Regions from separate parts of the Psychrobacillus sp. FSL K6-1464 genome, predicted to be linked through region 1. Evidence: riboswitches for the same ligand, from Rfam matches in the RefSeq annotation. Region 1 holds a riboswitch; each other region holds the start of a gene.

Region 1 (5,647 bases):
ATTTACAATTTCTTTTATTGTGCTACGATGCGGGTGGAGGTGGTTGGTTGATAGTAAAAACACGTACGGAGGAATATAGCTATATAGGTCTTCAGTTATTGAATCGACGATTACATGAGTCACATGAAATGAAGGAATTGATTCATTCCAAAATGCATATGGCATTGGCTGGTATTCATGGAGAAGTTAGAGTAGACGGAGTGTTTAGTAAGTATTCATTTCCTTTTGAATATGTGGTATTGCACGATGTGAGTTTAGAATCATATGGAAAGTTCCAGATTGATACAGTCTTTTTCACGCAGTATTTTGCGGTGGTTTTGGAGAGTAAGAATATAGGTGGGAAGTTGAGCTTTAAGCAAAACCCCTCTCAATTAGAAAGAGAAAATGAAGAAGGTAAAGTGGATGTATTTGAAAGTCCAGAGGTTCAGATTGAAAGAAATATTTTTTTACTCGACGAATGGTTAAAACAACATGGTGTGACGATTCCTGTTTTTGGAGTAATTGTATTAACAAATTCCAAAGTTCGAGTTATTGAACCCCCCACAAAATACAACGCTATTCTCCATCAAACAATTCCTATCTATCTAAGAAATATTCCTCGAGAAAGAAGGTATATATCTAGAAAAGAGCTGCATAAATTGAGTACAGAAATTTTAAAGAGTCACAAAACGTACTTCCCATACCCGATGTGTAATCGCTGGGGTATTAACCCAAATGATTTACAAACTGGAGTGTGCTGTGAAAAATGTGAAATGTTTGGGATGGTAAAAAGGAAGAATGGCTGGAACTGTATACGTTGTGGTCATGTAGATAGGCTTGTTCATGAGAAAGCCATTCGAGAGTGGTTTGTTTTGATCGGGGATACGATTAATAATCGGCAGTGTCGAAAATTCCTTCATATAAATTCTCATCATGTAGCATCTAGACTTCTCCAATCTATGGATTTAATTCGAACTGGAACATCCCAGAGTAAAATAGAGTATAAATGGAAGTGGTGAAGCGTATTATTGGAGAATCGATCGATCGAGAGGAATAATCGATCGATACACATCGAAAATCGATCGACCACCACAAAAAATCGCTCCATCGTCGTCCATAATCGATCAATCATCACGATAAATCGATCGATGAGGACGATCCAACTTCAAAAGCGGAGTATATAGAAAGTTCAAAATATACCTTGACGCTTTAGTTGAATAAAGGTACGATATGTCTAATTAGAAAACTGAATAGTGAAATTCTTATCAAGAGAAGCCGAGGGACTGGCCCTACGACGCTTCAGCAACCAGCCATTCATTTGGTCAGGTGCTAAATCCAGCAGACTTTGCAAAAGTTTGAAAGATGAGAAGGTGGTATCTTGCATACTAGTAAAGCCTTCTTTTCATAGAAGGCTTTTTTATATGGGAGGATGAATGCACGATGAGTTTATTGGAGAAGTTACAGACGTCTATGCTGACAGCAGACGGGGCAATGGGGACACTACTGTACTCTTATGGAATTGACTATTGTAATGAAGAGTTAAATATTCAAAAACCGGAAATTATAGAGAAAATCCATCAGGATTATATTGCGGCCGGAGCAGATATTATTCAAACGAATACATACGGAGCAAATGCTATTAAGCTTGCTCGCTATGGACTAGAAAATCAAGTGAAAGAAATAAATGAAGCTGCCATTCAAATTGCGAAAAGAGCTGCCGCATCTGGAAACCAATTCGTCCTCGGGACTATTGGGGGGATTCGAGGAATCCGAAAAAGTGATGCTACACTCCAAGAAATTATTCATTCACTCGACCAACAAGCAATCCAATTGTTAGCGGGAGATCCAGATGGTCTATTACTTGAAACCTATTATGATTTCGAAGAGCTAAAGACTACTGTGACTTATCTTCGTACACTAACGGATATTCCGATAATAGCTCAAGTGTCTATGCATGATCCGGGTATTTTGCAAAATGGCTTACCTCTAAATGATGCGTTGCATGAGCTTGAAACAATTGGAGCCAACATTGTGGGAGTCAACTGTCGACTAGGTCCACATCATACAATTCAAGCATTTGAAGGAGTAAAGCTGCCAGAAAAGGCATTCTTATCTGCTTATCCAAATGCGAGCTTACTGGATATAGATGAAGGACGTATAGTTTACGAATCCGATGCTGAGTACTTTGGTAAAGCTGCATTATATTTGAGAGATGCAGGAGTGCGCTTAATAGGTGGTTGCTGTGGAACGACACCAAAGCATATTGAAGCAGTGAAAAGACATATTGGGCATTTAACCCCTATTACAAATAAAGTAGTAGAGACTAGAAAGCCTATTATTATTCAAGATGCTAAGCCAACTAATACCCAAGCTCTACATGAAAAAGCGAAAACAGAACGGACCATAATTGTTGAATTAGACACTCCCCGTCATCTCGATACGACTACATTCATGGAAGGTGCAGAAAAGCTATATGCAACTGGAATTGACGCGGTGACAATGGCGGATAATTCATTGGCTTCTCCACGAGTTAGTAATATGGCGATGGGTTCGATGTTAAAACACCAAAAAAATATTAGACCACTTGCTCATATTACGTGCCGTGACCGTAATTTAATTGGTCTTCAATCTCATTTGATGGGATTGGATGCGCTTGGAATCCATGACATTCTTGCAGTTACTGGAGACCCAACTAAAATTGGGGATTTCCCTGGGGCGACAAGTGTTTATGATGTATCAAGCTTAGAACTGATTCAACTGATCAAACAATTAAACGAAGGTATTTCTTTCTCAGGAAAGTCGCTACGGAAAAAGGCTAACTTCTCTGTAGCAGCTGCTTTTAATCCGAATGTTCGTGTGCTGGACCGTGCAGTGAAGCGACTAGAGAAGAAAATTGAGTGTGGGGCGGATTATTTCATCACACAGCCTGTCTATTCGAAAGAAAAAATCCATGAGATTTACGAAGCGACAAAGCATTTATCAACCCCTATTTTCATCGGAATTATGCCACTAACCAATAGTCGAAATTCTGAATTCCTTCATAATGAAGTCCCAGGCATAAAATTGTCTGAAGAGGTGCTAGAGCGTATGCGTTTATGTGGAGAGGATAGAGAGCGAGCTACTGCAGAAGGTATTCAAATATCGAAGGAATTAATCGATACAGCAGCGGAACTATTTAACGGAATTTATATTATTACACCATTTTTCCGTTACGATATGTCTCTAGAATTAATTCATTATATTCAAGAGGCTGACCGGGAGAAAGAGAGAGGATTCAGCTATGTCCAAACATCTAATTGAGCAGCAGCTCCAACAAAGAATACTAATTATTGATGGTGCAATGGGAACGATGATACAAAATGCAGATCTTAGCCCTGAAGACTTCGGAGGGGAAGAATTCGACGGTTGTAATGAGTATTTAAATATCGTCAAACCAGATGTTATTGAACATGTTCATCGTGAATATTTAGCTGCTGGGGCTGATATTATTTGTACGAATACATTTGGTGGAACCCCAGTAGTGTTAAATGAATATGATCTTGGTGCTCAGGCACATGATATAAACTTTCGAGCAGCCCAGCTTGCTAAAACATGTGCAGATGAATTTTCTACATCTGACTGGCCACGATTTGTAGCTGGGGCAATAGGGCCAACGACTAAAACACTATCGGTTACTGGTGGTATTACGTTTGACGAACTTACAAACGACTTTTATGTACAGGCAAAAGCTTTAGTAGAAGGTGGAGTAGACGTTATTTTACTAGAAACGAGCCAGGATATGCTGAATGTGAAGGCTGCGACAATTGGTATCCAACAGGTTTTTACTGAGCTAAAGATAGAACTACCTATTATGATTTCTGGAACGATTGAACCGATGGGAACGACACTTGCAGGGCAGAGTATTGAGGCATTCTATATTTCCATCGAACATATAAAGCCACTTTCTGTTGGATTGAATTGTGCTACCGGACCAGAATTTATGACCGATCATATCCGTTCGTTATCTGAGCTATCAGATGGATATGTTAGCTGCTATCCTAATGCTGGCTTACCAGATGAGGAAGGGCATTATCACGAATCTCCTGAATCACTTTCTAAAAAACTGAGAGGCTTTGCGGAAAAAGGGTGGTTGAATGTTGTTGGTGGATGCTGTGGAACTACTCCAGCTCATATTCGAGCAGTACGAGAAGCGGTAAAGGATCTTTCACCACGTAAACCCGTAGAAGCAGGTCATGGGCATGTAGTATCAGGGATTGAGCCTCTTCAATACGACGAAACGATGCGGCCACTCTTTATAGGGGAACGAACAAATGTAATTGGCTCTCGAAAATTTAAACGTTTAATCGTAGATGAAAAATTTGAGGAAGCCTCTGAAATTGCTCGGGCACAGGTAAAAGGTGGAGCTCATGTTATCGATATTTGCCTAGCAAATCCGGACCGCGATGAACTAGAGGACATGACTAACTTTATGAAAGAGGTAGTGAAAAAGGTTAAAGTGCCACTTGTTATTGATTCGACTGATGAAAAGGTAATTGAAGTTGCACTGAAATATTCCCAAGGAAAAACAATTATCAACTCTATTAATTTAGAAGATGGAGAAGAGCGGTTTGAAGCAGTAATGCCTTTAGTGAAGAAATACGGTGCGGCAGTTGTAGTTGGCACAATTGATGAGATAGGAATGGCGGTTACAAGACAGCGAAAGTTAGAAATCGCAGAACGTTCTTATGATTTATTAGTTAATAAATGGGGGCTTGCGCCAGAGGATATTATCTTTGATCCACTCGTATTCCCAGTCGGAACAGGTGATCAACAATACATTGGATCAGCAGTAGAAACGATTGAAGGGATTCGCCTCATTAAAGAAAAACTGCCAAGAGCACTAACTATTTTAGGAGTAAGTAATGTATCCTTTGGTCTTCCGCCAGTTGGTCGCGAAGTATTGAATGCAGTCTATTTATATCATTGCACGCAGGCTGGTTTGGACTACGCGATTGTAAATACCGAGAAACTGGAGAGATATGCGTCTATTCCTAAACAAGAAATCGACATGGCCAACGAGCTTTTGTTTACGACGACTGACAAAACACTTGCTGATTTCACTGATTTTTACCGAGATAAAAAGAAAGAAAAGACCGAAGATGATATACCCAAAACTGTACCAGAACGTCTTGCCTATTATGTTATTGAAGGTACGAAGGAAGGACTTATCCCGGATTTAGAAGCAGCACTTCAAATGTATGATGCACCACTAGATGTTATTAATGGTCCATTAATGAAGGGCATGGCTGAGGTAGGGCGACTGTTTAATGACAATCAGTTAATAGTTGCAGAGGTTCTTCAAAGTGCGGGAGTGATGAAGGCTTCTGTTGCATATTTGGAGCAGTTCATGGAGAAAAAAGAGGATGACTCTGGTAAAGGGAAGATCGTCCTTGCGACTGTAAAAGGCGATGTACATGATATAGGTAAAAACTTAGTTGATATTATATTGAGTAATAACGGATATAAAGTAATCGATGTTGGGATTAAAGTAACTCCAGCCACTTTAATAGAGGTAATCCGGAAAGAAAAGCCTGATATGATCGGACTTTCAGGGCTACTTGTAAAATCTGCGCAGCAAATGGTCATCACTGCTCAAGACTTTAAAGAAGCAGGTATTGATGTGCCAATA
Region 2 (5,647 bases), 1.3 Mb from region 1:
GGTATTCCAATGCTGTTTCAAACAAAGAGAGTTTTAGCTGGTCTAAACCATTTGTGGATGCAGCAACTGGAGAATATGCTATTTCTGGTGCTAAAGCTGTTATTAAAAATGGCCAAGTGGTCGGTGTTCTTGCTATTGATATTTTACTGTCGAAGTTAACAGAAACGTTAGCTGACAGCGAGTTGGGGTACGAAGGTTATCCTATAATTGTAGATGCTGATGGTAATGCCATTGTTCATCCAACGTTATTTGGTGAAAATTTATCCAAGGATTCTTCTGTAAAGAAAATGCTTTCTAGTACCTCAGAAACAGGACATGTGACCGGTTTGATGGATGGTACTAACACAACTACTGTATACACTACGTTACCAGGATTAGATTGGAAGGTAGGCGCTGTTTATGAAGAAAGTAAAACCCATCAAACAGCAGACAGTATTCGTTCACAAATAATTATTATTGTTATATGTATAGAAGCGTTAATCTTTTTAGTATTATTTTTCCTAATAAGTCGTATATTGAAACCGATTGAACAACTTAAAAGATTGATGGATTCAATGGCAGAAGGAGATTTAACTGTTCAGGCTAATATTAAATCCAAGGATGAAATCGGACAACTAGCGAATAACTTCAACAAGATGGCTGTAAATATGAATGAAATTATTCAGGTCGTGAAAGAGTCAGCGAGTAATGTTCAATCGAATTCGGAAAGTTTAAGTGCTGTGGCAGAAGAAACAAACGCTTCCGCAGAGCAAGTTTCGTCAGCTGTGAGTGAGATTGCGGTAGGTGCTTCTAAATCTGCAGAAGATGCTGTAGACGTAACAGAAAGTTCGTTGCACTTAAGTGATCAAATCAATCTCATCAATGAAAAATCAGTAATGATGACTGATATAGCTATAAAAGCAAACACTATGAATTCGAATGGTCAAAACCAAATGAGTGAACTTAAATCATCTTTCCAAAACTGGGAGTCAAATCTAATCTCTATGTCCACATTGTTTAGTACATTGGAAGTTAGAGTAAATGCGATTGGTAGTGTGATGGAAACTATTATGCAAATTTCTGCACAGACGAACCTACTCGCATTGAATGCAAGTATTGAAGCTGCACGGGCAGGGGAGCATGGAAAAGGATTTGCAGTAGTAGCGGATGAAGTACGGAAACTAGCGGAGCAATCTGCAAAAGCGACAGAAGAAGTAAAGCATACTATTACGGAACTTCAAAGTGAATCGCATACTGTAGGGCAACAAATGGAAGATACTATCAAAACTTTCCGTGAGCAGGGATCTGTTGTAACAAATACTGAAGTAACTTTTGGTGAAATATCGTTACTGATGAATAATTTGCAAACGTCAATCGATGCTGTTTCAGCAGAAATTGAACAGGTTTCTACCTTTAAAGATCAAGTTGTAGATACGATTCAAATGATGGCTTCAACTTCAGAGCAAACTGCAGCAGCATGTGAAGAAGTAAGTGCATCATCAGATGAACAACTGAGAGCGATCCAATCGGTAGCGAAAGCTTCGGAGACTCTTACAGAGCTTAGTGACAAATTAGCGAATGCAGTAAATCGCTTTAAAGTTTAAAAGAAGTTGAATTGCTTGAAAACAAATGTTAATATTCACTCAGGAAGAACAATATAATTTAATAACTCTTATCAAGAGAAGCCGAGGGAAATGGCCCGTTGAAGCTTCAGCAACCTCTGACTAGTCAGAAAGGTGCTAACTCCTACAAGATAATTTCTTGAAAGATAAGAATTGAGAGCAAAACGTTCACCCTCTTTTCTTGTTTATAGGAAAGAGGGTTTTTTGAATTTAAAGGAGGACAACAAATTGCCTATAAATATACCAAAACAGTTACCTGCAGCTGAACATCTTAAAAACGAGAAAATATTTATCATGGATACCGATCGAGCGATAGCTCAAGACATACGTCCGTTAAATATAGTTATCTTGAACCTTATGCCTGAAAAAGAAAAAACAGAGCTTCAATTGCTCCGTTTACTAGGAAATACGTCGCTACAAGTAAATGTAACCTTTTTACATATGGCAACCCATGATTCCAAAAATGTAAGTAAAACACATCTAGATACCTTTTATACGACATTCGAGGATATTAAGCACCGAAAATACGATGGGATGATTATTACCGGTGCACCTATTGAGCATTTAGAATTTGAAGACGTTAATTATTGGAATGAGATTATGGAAATAATGGATTGGTCTAAAACTCAGGTGACCTCTGTTTTACACATTTGTTGGGGGGCTCAAGCCGCTCTCTACCATCACTATGGTATCGGGAAATATGACTTGTCGAAGAAATGCTTTGGGGTATTCAGTCATCGTTTATCAGACCCAACTGTACATTTAGTGCGAGGGTTTAATGATGAATTTCACGCACCTGTGTCTCGATACACAGCTATATCTTTCGATGAAATAAAAAAAGACCCTCGTTTAATACTGCTTTCCGACTCAAAGGATGCGGGTGTTTTTCTAGTAATATCCAAAGATAAAAAGCATATTATGATTACGGGTCATTTAGAGTATGATGCAACTACACTTGCAGACGAATATAACCGAGATATTAAAAAAGGTGTGGATATTGATGTCCCAAAAAATTATTTTCCAAACGATGATCCAACACAAATACCGATGAACTCCTGGCGTTCCCATACACATTTACTTTTTTCCAATTGGTTGAATTATTATGTGTACCAAGAAACTCCTTATGATTGGGAGTAACTAAAAGGCTGGCCGTGAGTGAATTCACGATCAGCCTATATATGTTGATGAAAATGAGCATTATAATTTTTTATTCTGTCTTAAAAATTCGGTTAATTTCCTGCATTTCTTCTATCGTCAGTTCCACTTCAAGTGCTTTCAGATTTCGTAACACTTGTTCTGGTTTTTTAGCTCCAGGAATTACTGTATCTATGGTATTTTGTGCTAGATACCATGCAAGAACGATGGAAGAAACCTCTGCTTGTTTATCATTTGCTATACTACGAAGAGACTCAATCTTTTCCAAGTTACGAATATAAACCTCCCCTTGAAATAACGGATTTTTTGAACGGCCGTCTTCAATTATAGAATCTTTATTGAATTTTCCTGTCAAAAGACCAGAAGCAAGAGGGAAATACGGGATAAATGAAATTTGGTGTTTGGCGCAAAAAGGGATTAAGTCATTTTCTGCCTCTCTTTTGAATAGATTATAGCCTGATTGGATTACTTCTAAATTCCCGTCTTTATTGGCTTCGGTTAATTGATCCATTGTGAAATTGGATACGCCAATTGCTCTAATTTTACCCTCTTCTTTAAGTCGTGAGAGTGTTCCAATTGCTTCATCCTTAGGAGTTCCTTCATCTGGAAAATGGATATAGAATAGATCAATGTAGTCGGTTTGCAGTCTGCGCAAACTATTTTCAACGGTCTCTCTTAAAAATTTAGGAGAGTTATCTACAATAACCTTTCCATCCTCTATCTTGTGTGCCCCTTTTGTTGCAATAATCATATCTTGCCTGGTGTTAAATTCCTTTAATATTTCTCCTATGAGTTCTTCTGATCTTCCCATCCCATATATAAAGGCACTATCTATAAAATTGATTCCATTTTGAATAGCAGCTCGTACAATTTCCTTGCCTGTTTCATCGTTTAAATTAGGGAATAGATTGTGTCCACCGACCGCGTTACTTCCTAAACCAATAGGATTTACCAATAGACCAGTGCGACCAATTTCTACTGCATTTTTCATAATAATAGAAACAACTCCTTTTCTCTGAATATTTCTATTATAATATAGAAAAACCAGAATACAAAAAGGTGGAGATTGATTTGACGGTACTAACGGATGTGCACACTGATTTTATTGGAGTAGTTCATCAAAAGTTTTCTGATTTGATGAGAGATGTAGAAAAAGCAATCATGCAGATGGAGGAAGATAAGTTATTTTGGACTCCAAATAATCATTCGAATAGTGTAGCTATCATCATTAAACATATGAGTGGAAATCTGATTTCAAGATGGACGGACTTTTTGACGACAGACGGTGAAAAGCCTGACAGAAATCGGGACGAGGAATTTGAAAGTACAGTGGAAACTCGTGAGGAGTTGTTAGAAATTTGGTCGAGGGGATGTCAAGTATTCTTAGAAGCATTAGATACAATAAAATCAGTCCATTTGCTCCAAACTATTTACATTAGGAACGAGCCTCATACTGTTATGGAAGCTGTTATTAGAAGTCTTTCTCATACATCTTCTCATGTTGGACAGGTGATTTATATTGCGAAGCAAGTGACTACTGAAGAGAAGTGGACAACATTGTCTATTCCTAAAAAGCAAAAGTAGAAGTGGAGGCATTATTTTGAAGCTTGGACTATTAAAAAACGAGGTAAAGTTATCTCCATACGACGGGGAATGGGGGAAAGAGTTCGACCGGGTGAAACTAGAAATTTTAGAAGCAACAGGACTTCTAGAAGATCGAATACAGCATATTGGAAGCACCGCAATAAAAAACATGCCTGCTAAACCAATTATAGATATATTAATAGGAATAGACGATATTTCAAATGTAGATAAAGCTATATTTAAACAATTACAAAGTATCGGATTTCTAAGATTGAGAGTGGAAAGACCAGGTGAAATAGTTCTGGCCAAATTTACGGATGAAACTTATGAAGTGAAAACTCATTTCATCCATATGGTAGATTTTGAAGAAGAACTATGGTGTAATCAACTATTTTTTAGAAATTACTTAAATTCCAATGAGAAAGCAAAAGAAGCTTACATGAATATAAAAATTCAGAGTGCAAAGCAAAAGAATATTAATATTAGTGCATATACAGATTTGAAGGAACCATTTGTTAAAAGTATATACTCAAAGCGAACTAGTAAGGAAGTGAATTAGGAATGCTCACTAATCTTTATTTCGTCAGACATGCGCATTCCATCTATTCCACGGACGAATTGGGAAGACCGTTGTCTGAAAAGGGTATGGTCGATGCAAAGAAAATAACAGATCTGTTACTACAGGAGAATATAGAAGTAATAGTATCAAGTCCTTATAAGAGAGCTATTCAAACTGTGGAAGGAATTGCGAATCATTTAAAAAAAGATATAGAAATTATGGATGCATTCAAGGAACGACTTTTATCCGATCAACCAGTTGCTGATTTTAACGAAGCAATGTTAAAAGTATGGTCGGATTATGGCTTTTCACTTCCAGGAGGAGAATCTAATCATGTTGCGCAAGCTAGAGGTATCCATGTAACGAAAGAAATCTTGAAGAAATTTGATGGCAAGAATATCGCAATAGGTACACATGGTAATATAATGGTTCTGATCATGAATTACTTTGACTCTATCTATGATTATCGTTTTTGGAAGCAACTTGAAATGCCTGATATTTATAAACTCACTTTTTACGAACAGCATTTGGTAGCTGTTAATAGAATAGACAATGAATCCAGAACGAAGAGTTCGGGCTATACTATTTACAAACGATCTGACATACAACATAACTTTCAACAAGTGGATTTGAATCATCAAAGAATGATTGGTACGGTAACCTTTCATGACCAGGTACTAATAACCGTTGAGGTAGATTTATTGAATGATTGTCTTCAGGTAGATGGGGATATCGAGCATTTGAAACA
Region 3 (5,647 bases), 530 kb from region 1:
GGGGTTTAGAGTTTCCTGGTGGTAAGTTAGAGCAGGGAGAGACTTTAGTTGAAGCAGCAATTAGAGAAACAAAAGAAGAAACAAATGTGGATATAGTGGAGTTAGCATGGCTTGCAGAATATATGGTAATAGATAATATCCCTTTTTGTAAAACTGTTTATGTAGCGGAAGTTGGGTATATTAATAAAGAGAAGACAAACTTTGAAACAGAAGGAGCCTTTTGGTTATCTTCAGAAGAACTTACACAAAGTAATTATTTGAGCTTCCATATGAAAGATGATGGAATGAAAGCCATTTTAAAGAAGGTGAAAGAAATTGAAAGCAAATGGAACGATTGAAAAAGTTCGAGTTTATCCATCGCCCAATCCTCATATTGTATTAAGAGAAATTACATATTGGTCCTGTGGACTATGTGTCAAAGGGATGCTAGCGTCACCAAAAGAAGTAGGAGACTATGAAGGTATTTTATATTGTCGTGGTGGTATGCAAAGTATTGGTATGGTTCGACCCGCCCGAATCGCACAAATTGCTTCTGAAGGTTTTATCGTATTTGCGCCATATTATCGCGGCAATCGTGGTGGTGAAGGAAAAGATGAATTCGCTGGAGAAGATCGTTGGGATGCTATCTACGGAGTAGATATACTTAAGCAATATTGCCTTGCAGAACGGATTCACCTATTTGCATTTTCTCGTGGTGGAATCATGGCATTATGGATTGCTATTCTACGTAATGATATTACCTCTTTAGTTACGTGGGCGGGTGTGTCCGATATATATCTAACATATGAAGAAAGATTAGATATGAGAAAGATGATGAAACGAGTCATTGGTGGTACTCCAAGCAAATATCCAGTGGGATACGAAGAGCGAGATGTATTACCTCTTATAAAGGAAATGAAGACATCCACGCTTATAATTCACGGTGAACAAGATAAAAATGTCTCTTTTGAGCATGCAAAGGTTTTAGAGCATGCATTAGTAGGGAATAGTATACCAGTTGAAACCTGGTACTATCCAGAATTCACACATTTTTTTCCGAGCAAAATAAATAGACGTGTAGTAAAAGATGCATGTCATTGGATGAAAAATCAGAGAGGGGTTTTATAGTGGGTAATGTTGTAGTAACAACTGAGGCAATGAGTGTAGAGGGGAAATCTTCGTTTCCCATAGATACGAGTTTTTGGGAGGATTTGTGGGATCAATATACAAACGAGTTCCAAGAAGTAGTGATTCATTGTTGGTTGGAAGAACTAGAAGTGTTAGAAGAGTTAAACTCTCGAGCTGTTTCCGTTCAGACAGAAGGATTGATGAAAGTGATTACTATTAATCTAACGGATGAAAATAGACTCTATTTTAGAAATTATTCTGTTGATCCAAAAGGTGGTTTAAAGTGGTATACAATGTTCTTTCAAGAAGATGGGGTTGAACAGATGGAAATAGGTCATTATGGTTCTGAAATTATTCTATATAAAGTTAATGAAGAGGAAGCCGAAAAGTTTGTAGAAATATTTCCTAAAATAACGGATAGTGAATATCATGAGACTAATGGTGACTAGAATAATGCTAATTTGACTTAACCATCCTTTGCAATAAAATATACTTATTATTCTTTCTAGTAAATAAAAGCACAAATATAAAAAAAGAGCCAAATTCATAAGAATTTGGCTCTTTTATGTTTACTCTATTAAGCTAATGGTCCACCTTTAACAGAAATATCTTCAGAAACTGTACCAAACTTTTTAAAGTTATCACGGAAAGACTGAGCTAAATCAGCGGCTTTTTGGTCATATGCTGCTTTGTCTGCCCATGCATTACGAGGGATAAGGACTTCAGAAGGTACGCCTTCTACTACTTTAGGAATAGCTAATCCGAATACTGTATCTGTTTCCGTATCAGTATTGTTTAATTTGCCATCAATAGCAGCACGAACCATTGTACGTGTGTATGAAAGCTTCATACGGTTACCAACACCGTATTCTCCGCCAGTCCAACCAGTGTTTACTAAGAACACTTGTGCACCGTGCTCGTCAATCTTCTTGCCTAGCATTTCTGCATACACTGTTGCATGTAATGGTAAGAAAGGAGAACCGAAGCAAGTCGAGAATACCGGTTGTGGCGATGTAACTCCACGTTCAGTTCCAGCAAGTTTAGAAGTAAAGCCACTTAAGAAATGGTACATTGCTTGTTCTTTCGTTAGTTTACTAATCGGAGGCAATACGCCAAAAGCGTCCGCGGTTAAGAAAATAATTGTATTTGGGTGACCTGCTACAGAAGGGTCTACAATATTATCGATATATTGAATTGGGTATGCAGCACGTGTATTTTCGGTTAATGAGTTATCTGCATAGTTAGCTACGCGAGTTTCTGCATCTACTACTACGTTTTCTAGGACCGTGCCGAATGAGATCGCGTCCCAAATTTGTGGTTCATTTTCACGAGTTAGGTCGATACATTTTGCGTAACAGCCACCTTCGATATTGAACACACCGTTATCCGACCAACCGTGCTCATCGTCTCCGATTAATTTGCGACCAGCATCTGCTGAAAGGGTAGTTTTCCCTGTTCCTGATAATCCGAAGAATAATGTAACGTCTCCATCATCCCCAACGTTTGCAGAGCAGTGCATTGGTAAAATGTCCTGTTCTGGTAGTAAGTAGTTCATAATAGAGAAAATAGATTTCTTCATCTCGCCAGCATACTCAGTTCCACCGATTAGCACTGTGCGTTTTTCCATAGATACGATGATAAAAGTCTCTGAGTGAGTACCGTCTACCGCTGGATCTGCTTTAAAGTTAGGAGCAGATAGAATAGTGAAATCAGTCGTATGAGTAGCAAGTTCTTCTTGTGTTGGTCGTATGAATAGCTGATGAGCGAAAAGGTTATGCCAAGCGTATTCGTTAATAATTTGAATACCTAAACGTGATTCTTTGTCTGCTCCTGCATATCCTTTAAACTCGAATATTTCATCTTGTTTGTTTAAGAAGTTAATCATTTTTTTATATAATGCATCGAAAATGTCAGAAGAAATTGGTTGGTTTACTGAGCCCCAATCGATTTTGTCTTTAGAAATAGCTTCATCTACTATATACTTATCTTGGGGAGAACGGCCAGTATATTTTCCTGTTTCAGCTTTAACTGCACCAGTAGAAGTTAGTACTGCTTCTCCTCTTGTTGTAGCTTTTTCCACAAGTTGTGGCACTGACAATTGGCTGCTAACGTTATTTCCTGCTAACAATGCTTTCAGTTCACTCACTGTTTCGATTGAATTCATTTTGAATATACCATCCTTTTTTTATATTTCCTCTTCAAAAGAGGAAGTTTTCTAGATATGTGAATTAGTATAACACATTAGGTTCATTAGTCTATACTATTCACTTTTAATTTTTTCTTTTGTGTATAAAATACAAACAAAAATAGTTGACATCTTATACATACTTACGTATGATGATAAATTGAACGGATACTCTTATCCCGAGCTGGTGGAGGGGTCAGGCCCTATGAAACCCGGCAACCTGTAGTATTTTCATTATTACAAAGGTGCCAAACCTGAGACAAGGTGAAATTCCTTGATTGATAAGAGTGAAAGGTGCTTATGATACTAATACCTTTCCTCATGTATATTTACGTGAGTGAGAGGTTTTTTTATTGAACATCGCCCTTTATCCTTGTGTGCCAAGTCCGAAACGGCTTCAAGTTAACTTCAATGCATTTAACTTACATGTACTATTATGTGAAGAAAATGCATGAAACATTTTGAATGGCTTGACATGGGAATGAGTACCGTATCAATTCTTGAGAGAAATCTCGCGGGATATAGGAGGAACAATCTATGACACAACGTCGATTATTTACGTCAGAATCAGTGACAGAGGGACATCCAGATAAAATTTGTGATCAAATCTCTGATGCAATTCTAGATGCAATTCTAGCAGAAGACCCAAATGCTCGTGTAGCTTGTGAAACGAGTGTAACAACAGGGTTAGTATTAGTTGCTGGAGAAATTACTACATCTACTTATGTAGATATTCCAAAAGTAGTTCGTTCTACTATTAAAGAAATTGGTTATACACGTGCGAAGTATGGTTTTGACTCAGAAACTTCTGCTGTGCTAACTTCTATTGATGAACAATCACCTGACATTGCGCAGGGTGTAGATCAAGCGTTAGAAGCAAGAGAAGGATCTATGAGCGATTCTGATATAGATGCAATTGGAGCAGGAGACCAAGGCTTAATGTTTGGTTATGCTTGTAATGAAACTCCAGAGCTTATGCCGTTACCAATTAGTTTAGCGCATAAACTAGCTCATCGATTGGCACAAGTCCGTAAAGATGAAACTTTAGATTATCTTCGTCCAGATGGGAAAACACAAGTAACTGTAGAGTATGATGAGAACAATAATCCGGTTCATATCGATACAATAGTTATATCTACTCAACACCATCCGGAAATTACGTTAGAACAAATTCAAAAAGATATTAAAGAAGTAGTGATCAATCCGATTGTTCCTACAAATTTAATAGATGAAAATACAAAATACTTTATCAATCCAACTGGACGCTTTGTAATTGGTGGACCACAAGGAGATGCTGGTTTAACAGGACGTAAAATTATCGTAGATACTTACGGTGGATACGCTCGTCATGGTGGGGGAGCATTCTCTGGTAAAGATCCAACAAAAGTAGACCGTTCTGCTGCATACGCTGCACGCTATGTTGCTAAAAATATTGTTGCCGCTGGTCTTGCTGATCGTTGTGAAGTACAACTTGCTTATGCAATTGGTGTAGCTAAACCTGTTTCCATTGCTGTAGAAACTTTTGGTACTGGAAAAGTAGAAGAAGTGAAATTAGTTTCATATATTCGTGAACTATTCGACCTTCGTCCAGCAGGAATTATTAAAATGCTAGATCTACGCCGTCCAATATACAAACAAACTGCTGCTTATGGTCACTTTGGTCGTACAGACATTGATGTGCCATGGGAAAAAACAGATAAAGCTGCACAATTAAAACAAATGGCTGGATTATAATAGTATGAACAAAAAAGGCTTTCCTATAAGGGAAAGCCTTTTTTCATGGGGAATATAATAAGAATCGATCAATGGATGCTGATAATCGATCGATTGAGTCATAAAATCGATCGTTGAAAGTTATTAATCGATAATCAAGACAAATAATCAATAACAAATGTTATTTTTGAAGGGATTTATAGTATTGTCCTTTTTCTACATATTCTCGGATAATTCTTTGGACATCGGCCTTATCTTCATCGTTTAGCTCACGAACGACTTTTGCAGGGCTTCCTAGTGCCAAAGAATTGGGAGGTATCTTCTTGCCAGGAGGTACTAGACTACCTGCTCCGATGAATGCACCCTCTCCAATTTCAGCTCCATCTAAAATAATGGATCCCATCCCTATTAGTGCACCTTTACGTATTGTGCAACTATGTAAAGTGACTTGATGTCCAATAGTTACTTCGTCTTCTATGATGAGTGGATTATTTGGACTTTGATGCAGACAACTTAAATCTTGTATACTAACTTTACCTCCAATAATAGTAGGAGCAACATCCCCTCTAATTACCGTATTAAACCAAATTGTAGTCTCTGGACCGATTGTCACATCACCTGTTATTGTGACATAATCAGCTA
Region 4 (5,647 bases), 450 kb from region 1:
TGAGCGATGAGCTATCACCACAGCACACGCGTCGCTGTGATATCTCATCTGTCTCGCTCATCCCGCAGAAGTCGCCACCTTTCACTTCAATCAATTAAGTTAGTAGTACTAAACTTTAAAATATTGCATAGCTTCTCGCTTAGATACTAAGAGTAGTCAAAGTTAATATAGGGATAAAACCTTCTGCTTAGTTAGGAACATTATTTTAATAAGGAAGTAGAAAGTGGATTTTCTTTGATACGATTCCCTTTCAGCCTTACTTATTTTAAGAAGAAATTATTATTTTTAGGTGGTTTTAGGTTTTATAATCAATTATCCGAACATTTAAAGCGGATCTAGTTGTTTGGAGCGCAGAGCGGTGACTCCAGTGGGCACAGCACGAGCTGAAGACCCTGGACTGAGCAGCGCGAGGGAAGCGGCTGAAGCCTGGCCCACGGAAAGCGTCCGCTTGAAGCGGAAATTATGGGCATTTCTATATTCTTATTTTTAAAGGGCCGGGCGCATTTTGCTCGGTTTTTCTTGATTGGAGGCTGAATCATATATTTATTTATTCAAAATAATTGCCTATCCTTTCCACTTTTATGTATGATTAAGAGAAAAAGGTGGTACAACATGTCTATTCAATATTATGGCTATCCAAAATGTACAACGTGCAGAAAAGCAAGTAAATGGTTAAAAGATAACGGAATAGAATACATAGACAATCATATAGCTGAAAGTCCCCCAAAGAAAGAAACTCTTCAAAAAATGTTTGAGGTAAGTGAACTAGAACTAAAAAAATTCTTTAATACTTCCGGTATGAAATATCGCGAGCTTGGACTAAAAGACAAGCTTCCAACAATGTCAGAAGACGAACAATTATCCTTACTTGCTTCGGATGGAATGCTTATTAAACGACCAATTGTTTTTGACGGGAATAAATTAACGCTAGGCTTCAAGGAGCAACAGTTTGAGGATGTATGGAAGACTTCTTAAAGTCACTTGTTTTTACTATTAAAATATGTGAATATAGTAGATGAATGTATTATTAATGGAGAGGGGTATATATATGAACGCACCTAAAGATTTAAAATACTCAGCAGAGCATGAATGGGTAAAAACTGAAGGCGGCAATGTCCGTATCGGTATTACTGAATTTGCACAATCTGAACTTGGAGATATCGTTTTTGTTGAACTTCCACAAGTTGGAGATGAGATTAAAGCAGGAGATCCTTTTGGAAGTGTTGAATCGGTTAAAACTGTTTCTGAACTGTATGCACCAATTAGCGGTAAAGTAGTAGAGGTAAATACAGAACTAGAAGATAGCCCTGAGTATGTTAACGAGTCCCCTTATGAAAATGCATGGATGATTGTTATTGAACCATCTGATGCAGCTGAAGTGGATGGTTTACTTTCTCCAGAAAAATACGAAGAATTAATTTCAGAATAATTTCGAAAACGCCGCTTAATATCGGCGTTTTTTTCATATAATATTGGAAAGGGCATAGTTGGGAGAGAGGCTGAATGGCTATTGTCTTTAGTGAAAAGATAATTCTTGTTGAGGGTAGATCTGATAAATTAAAGCTTTTAAAACTGCTGGATGAATCAACAGAAATTATTTGCACCAATGGAACGATATCGAATGTCAGGCTAGAAGAAATTTTAAGTCCTTATGAAGGCATTCCTATTTATGCGTTTCTGGATGCAGATAAGTCTGGTGAGCAAATTCGCTCTGTCGTGAGAAAAGAATACCCTGAAGCGATTCATCTATATACCAATCCGATGTTCTGCGAAGTAGCGACCACACCATTCAAAGTTTTGGCTTCTATATTAAAAAGTGTTAATATAAAAGTGAAAAGACAATATTTACTTTAGGATGATGTAATATGAATGAATGGACCTTAGAACAATGGAACAGCCATAAGAACAGTGGGCAGCTTACCATATTTTATATTTATACACCCATGTGTGGAACCTGCCAAGTTGCTAGTAAAATGATGCAAGTTATAAAAGAGATAAAGCCTTTTTTAATTGGTCAAGCAAATATTAACTATCTTGGAGATTTTGCTATGGATTATCAAATTGAAAGTGTGCCATGTCTGCTAATCGCTAAAGGTGGAACGGTATATAAAAAAATATATGCCTTTCAGTCAGTTCCATTTATCTTGGATGCGATAAAAAGTATTGACGACCAAGTTGTCGTATGATAACATTCGATATACCGACAAATTAATAGTTTTACTCTTATTAAGAGAGGTGGAGGGAAGTGCCCTTTGAAGCCCGGCAACCGTCATGTAAATGAAATGGTGCCAAGTCACGCAAAGCAAATGCTTTGGGAAATGAGAGAATGGATAAATGTTATTAAATTGGATAACTTTAAACCCTTCTGCTCTTTTGCAGGAGGGTTTTTTTAGTTGAAAATGGGAAGAATAAGGTTTTAATACAAAGTAAATTTCAACAACCTGTTAATAATAGATAGGTATAGAATAGTTTAAAGAAAGGGGGCAAGGTTCCCATGATTAGTTTAAAAAATATTTCCAAAAAATTTAGTACGAAACAAGGTACGATTGTTGCAGTGGAAGAGGTGAATCTTGACATAAAAAAGGGTGAGATCTTTGGCATTATTGGTTATAGTGGTGCTGGTAAAAGTACACTCATTCGCTTATTAAATGGATTAGAAAAGCCAACTTCAGGTGAAATCATCGTAAATAATGAAGACATTACAAAGATAAATGAAGTGAAGCTTCGCCAAGTAAGACAAAAGGTAAGTATGATTTTTCAACATTTTAATTTGTTATGGTCAAGAACGGTTGAAGAGAATATTGCTTTCCCATTGGAGATCGCCGGTATACCACCAGCTCAACGTTCTCAAAGAGTTAAAGAACTTATTGATTTGGTTGGTCTGGAAGGGCGAGGGCATTATTATCCTTCTCAACTATCAGGTGGACAAAAGCAACGTGTTGGAATTGCACGCGCATTAGCCAACCGTCCAGAAGTACTTCTTTGTGATGAAGCAACTTCTGCATTAGATCCAGAAACTACAGATTCTATTTTAGATTTATTAGTTAGTATCAATGCGAAACTAGGTCTGACAATTGTATTAATAACCCATGAGATGCAGGTTATTCAGAAGATATGTGGTCGCGTTGCAGTTATGGAAAAAGGTCATGTAGTAGAAGAAGGAAATGTGCTAGATGTATTTCAAAATCCGCAACAAACGATTACGAAGCGTTTTGTTTCGCAGGTCAGTGATTCCAACAAGGCGTTGCAAACAATACAGCAATTAAAAGAACTTTACCCAAATGGCAAGCTGATTAAGCTCGTATTTGTTGGGGAGCAGACAGTACAACCAATACTGTCTAGACTTATCAAACAGTTTGATTTGGAAGTAAATATTGTTCAAGGAAATATTTCGCATACACAAACTGGTGCATTTGGTACGCTCATCCTTCAGTTAGAAGGAGAAGCACTACTAATAGATGATGCAATTCGATATATACACGAACAAAAAGTAAATACAGAGGTGATCAACAATGATTAATAATTTGTTTCCTAATGTTGATTGGCCAAAAATGTGGGAAGCCACAGTTGAAACATTATATATGACTGCAGTATCAACAATTTTAACAGCTATTATTGGACTAGTTCTTGGTCTTCTACTTTTCTTAACTAGCCCTCATCAAGCGTGGGCGAACAAATTAGCAAACTGGTTAACAGGAGCTTTCGTCAATATATTCCGCTCCATTCCATTTATTATTTTGATCATTTTGCTAATACCTTTAACGAAGTTTTTGGTCGGAACAATGCGTGGTCCAAATGCGGCCTTCCCGGCTTTAGTAATCGGAGCTGCTCCATTCTACGCCCGTATGGTGTTAATAGCTCTTCGAGAAATTGATAAAGGTGTGCTAGAAGCTGCAAAATCGATGGGTGCTAAAACTTCTACTATTATATGGAAAGTATTAATGCCAGAATCTATGCCTGCTTTAGTATCAGGCATAACGGTTACAGCGATTTCACTAGTTGGATATACAGCGATGGCTGGTATTATCGGAGCTGGTGGACTAGGAACATTAGCCTTTTTAGATGGTTTCCAAAGAGGTAGGACAGACGTAACACTTGTTGCCACGGTATTAATATTAATTATGGTATTTATCATCCAGTGGATAGGCGATGTAATTACTACGAAGATAGACAAACGATAATAGGTGTTAACGAGAGTACTCGATCACATAGAAATAATAGGATAAAAAGGGAGAGATATTGAATGAAGAAATTTTTAGCTGGAGCATTACTATCAGTAAGTGCATTAACCCTTGCAGCATGTGGAGATGAAAAAAGTAGTCAACTAGTAGTAGGTGCATCTAACGTACCTCATGCAGTTATATTAGAAGAAGTTAAACCAATTCTAGAAGAACAAGGAATTGAACTTGTTGTAGAATCATATCAAGATTATGTATTACCAAACAAAGATTTAGATTCAGGAGACTTGGACGCAAACTTTTTCCAACACATTCCTTACTTTGAATCGCAAAAAGCTGATTTTGGATATGACTTCGCCAACGCAGGCGGTATTCACATCGAGCCAATCGGTTTATACTCTAAAAAATACGGTTCTATTGAAGAGCTTCCAGAGGGGGCAACTATTTTAATGAGTAACTCTGTTGCAGATCATGGACGTATCCTTGCAATGTTAGAAGCGAAAGGCCTTATTAAATTAGCAGACGGCATTGATAAAACAAAAGCGGAAGTAAAAGATATTGTGGAAAATGAGAAAAACCTTGAATTTGATGCTAACTATGAATCTGCTTTAATGGTTCAGTTATATGAAAATGAAGAAGGCGACGCAGTACTGATCAACTCTAACTATGCAATTGACGCTGACCTTAATCCATTAGAAGACTCAATCGCTATTGAAGAATCAGATGAATCTCCATACGTAAATATCATCGCAGTAAACTCTGGTGATGAAGACAATAAAGAGATTAAAGCTTTAGTAGAAGCATTAAAATCTAAAGAAATCCAAGACTTCATCCTAAGCGAGTGGGGCGGATCAGTAGTACCGGTAAAATAATAGTATTGTAGAGAAAACAGGCATCCTGGGATGTCTGTTTTTTTGTGGTTGCCATTTGCACACGAGGATTTGGCAAACGCCCGAGAAGTAGTCGTATCGGTCCGAGCACTAGAGCCATGCGCCCGAACTAGAGAGGTATCCGCTCGAGAATCCGGCGAACGCCCGAGAAGATGCTGTATCGGCTCGAGTCGCAAAGCCATGCGCCCGAGCTAGATTAGAAAATCTACCAATGCCGTTACAGTGATTTATAAGAATGAAATACCGTCTTATCTACGAAATTTTTCCACAATTAATTCAACCCTAAGTGAGGGTGACATGGAGCAAATAAAAGGAATTCTCCTAAAGTGCCCATCCCCTTCTACTACTCCTCTTATCAATCATTTCTCTATTCCATTTGAAGATTTAAAACTAGGAGTAAAATGTGAAAGTTGTAGTTTTATTGGGATGCAAAAAATAATATGTACGTGGTATTGCCCTAAATGTTGCAAGACCAATTCCTATGCACATTATAAAGCAATTTCTAATTATTTTTCACTTTGCAAAGAAACGAGCATTAATAAAGAATGCAGAGATTTTCTTTTGCTAAACAATAGAAAT

The links. A riboswitch is a leader RNA that binds a small molecule or an ion and turns the genes downstream of it on or off. The one in region 1 is predicted to bind S-adenosylmethionine.
Region 2: it holds a riboswitch for S-adenosylmethionine, as region 1 does, so the genes downstream of both, metA (homoserine O-acetyltransferase MetA) here and MKX39_RS15600 (bifunctional homocysteine S-methyltransferase/methylenetetrahydrofolate reductase) in region 1, are expected to answer to the same signal.
Region 3: it holds a riboswitch for S-adenosylmethionine, as region 1 does, so the genes downstream of both, metK (methionine adenosyltransferase) here and MKX39_RS15600 (bifunctional homocysteine S-methyltransferase/methylenetetrahydrofolate reductase) in region 1, are expected to answer to the same signal.
Region 4: it holds a riboswitch for S-adenosylmethionine, as region 1 does, so the genes downstream of both, MKX39_RS13300 (methionine ABC transporter ATP-binding protein) here and MKX39_RS15600 (bifunctional homocysteine S-methyltransferase/methylenetetrahydrofolate reductase) in region 1, are expected to answer to the same signal.

The regions. Positions count from the first base shown of each region.
Region 1 is NZ_JBBOOP010000001.1:3,070,928-3,076,574, reverse strand. It holds gene MKX39_RS15605 (nuclease-related domain-containing protein) at 48-998, shown strand; SAM riboswitch class I at 1,239-1,348, shown strand; gene MKX39_RS15600 (bifunctional homocysteine S-methyltransferase/methylenetetrahydrofolate reductase) at 1,420-3,279, shown strand; gene metH (methionine synthase) at 3,260-5,647, shown strand, end outside.
Region 2 is NZ_JBBOOP010000001.1:1,761,301-1,766,947, forward strand. It holds gene MKX39_RS08625 (methyl-accepting chemotaxis protein) at 1-1,583, shown strand, start outside; SAM riboswitch class I at 1,649-1,754, shown strand; gene metA (homoserine O-acetyltransferase MetA) at 1,830-2,738, shown strand; gene MKX39_RS08635 (aldo/keto reductase) at 2,809-3,747, opposite strand; gene MKX39_RS08640 (DUF1572 family protein) at 3,828-4,340, shown strand; gene MKX39_RS08645 (GrpB family protein) at 4,357-4,899, shown strand; partial or broken gene MKX39_RS08650 (histidine phosphatase family protein) at 4,902-5,453, shown strand.
Region 3 is NZ_JBBOOP010000001.1:2,537,676-2,543,322, reverse strand. It holds gene MKX39_RS12810 (NUDIX domain-containing protein) at 1-338, shown strand, start outside; gene MKX39_RS12805 (alpha/beta hydrolase family protein) at 316-1,107, shown strand; gene MKX39_RS12800 (hypothetical protein) at 1,107-1,556, shown strand; gene pckA (phosphoenolpyruvate carboxykinase (ATP)) at 1,685-3,271, opposite strand; SAM riboswitch class I at 3,464-3,580, shown strand; gene metK (methionine adenosyltransferase) at 3,830-5,026, shown strand; gene MKX39_RS12785 (gamma carbonic anhydrase) at 5,187-5,647, opposite strand, start outside.
Region 4 is NZ_JBBOOP010000001.1:2,620,164-2,625,810, reverse strand. It holds gene MKX39_RS13320 (arsenate reductase family protein) at 613-975, shown strand; gene gcvH (glycine cleavage system protein GcvH) at 1,049-1,429, shown strand; gene MKX39_RS13310 (toprim domain-containing protein) at 1,504-1,854, shown strand; gene MKX39_RS13305 (thioredoxin family protein) at 1,866-2,186, shown strand; SAM riboswitch class I at 2,221-2,325, shown strand; gene MKX39_RS13300 (methionine ABC transporter ATP-binding protein) at 2,495-3,520, shown strand; gene MKX39_RS13295 (methionine ABC transporter permease) at 3,513-4,181, shown strand; gene MKX39_RS13290 (MetQ/NlpA family ABC transporter substrate-binding protein) at 4,244-5,050, shown strand.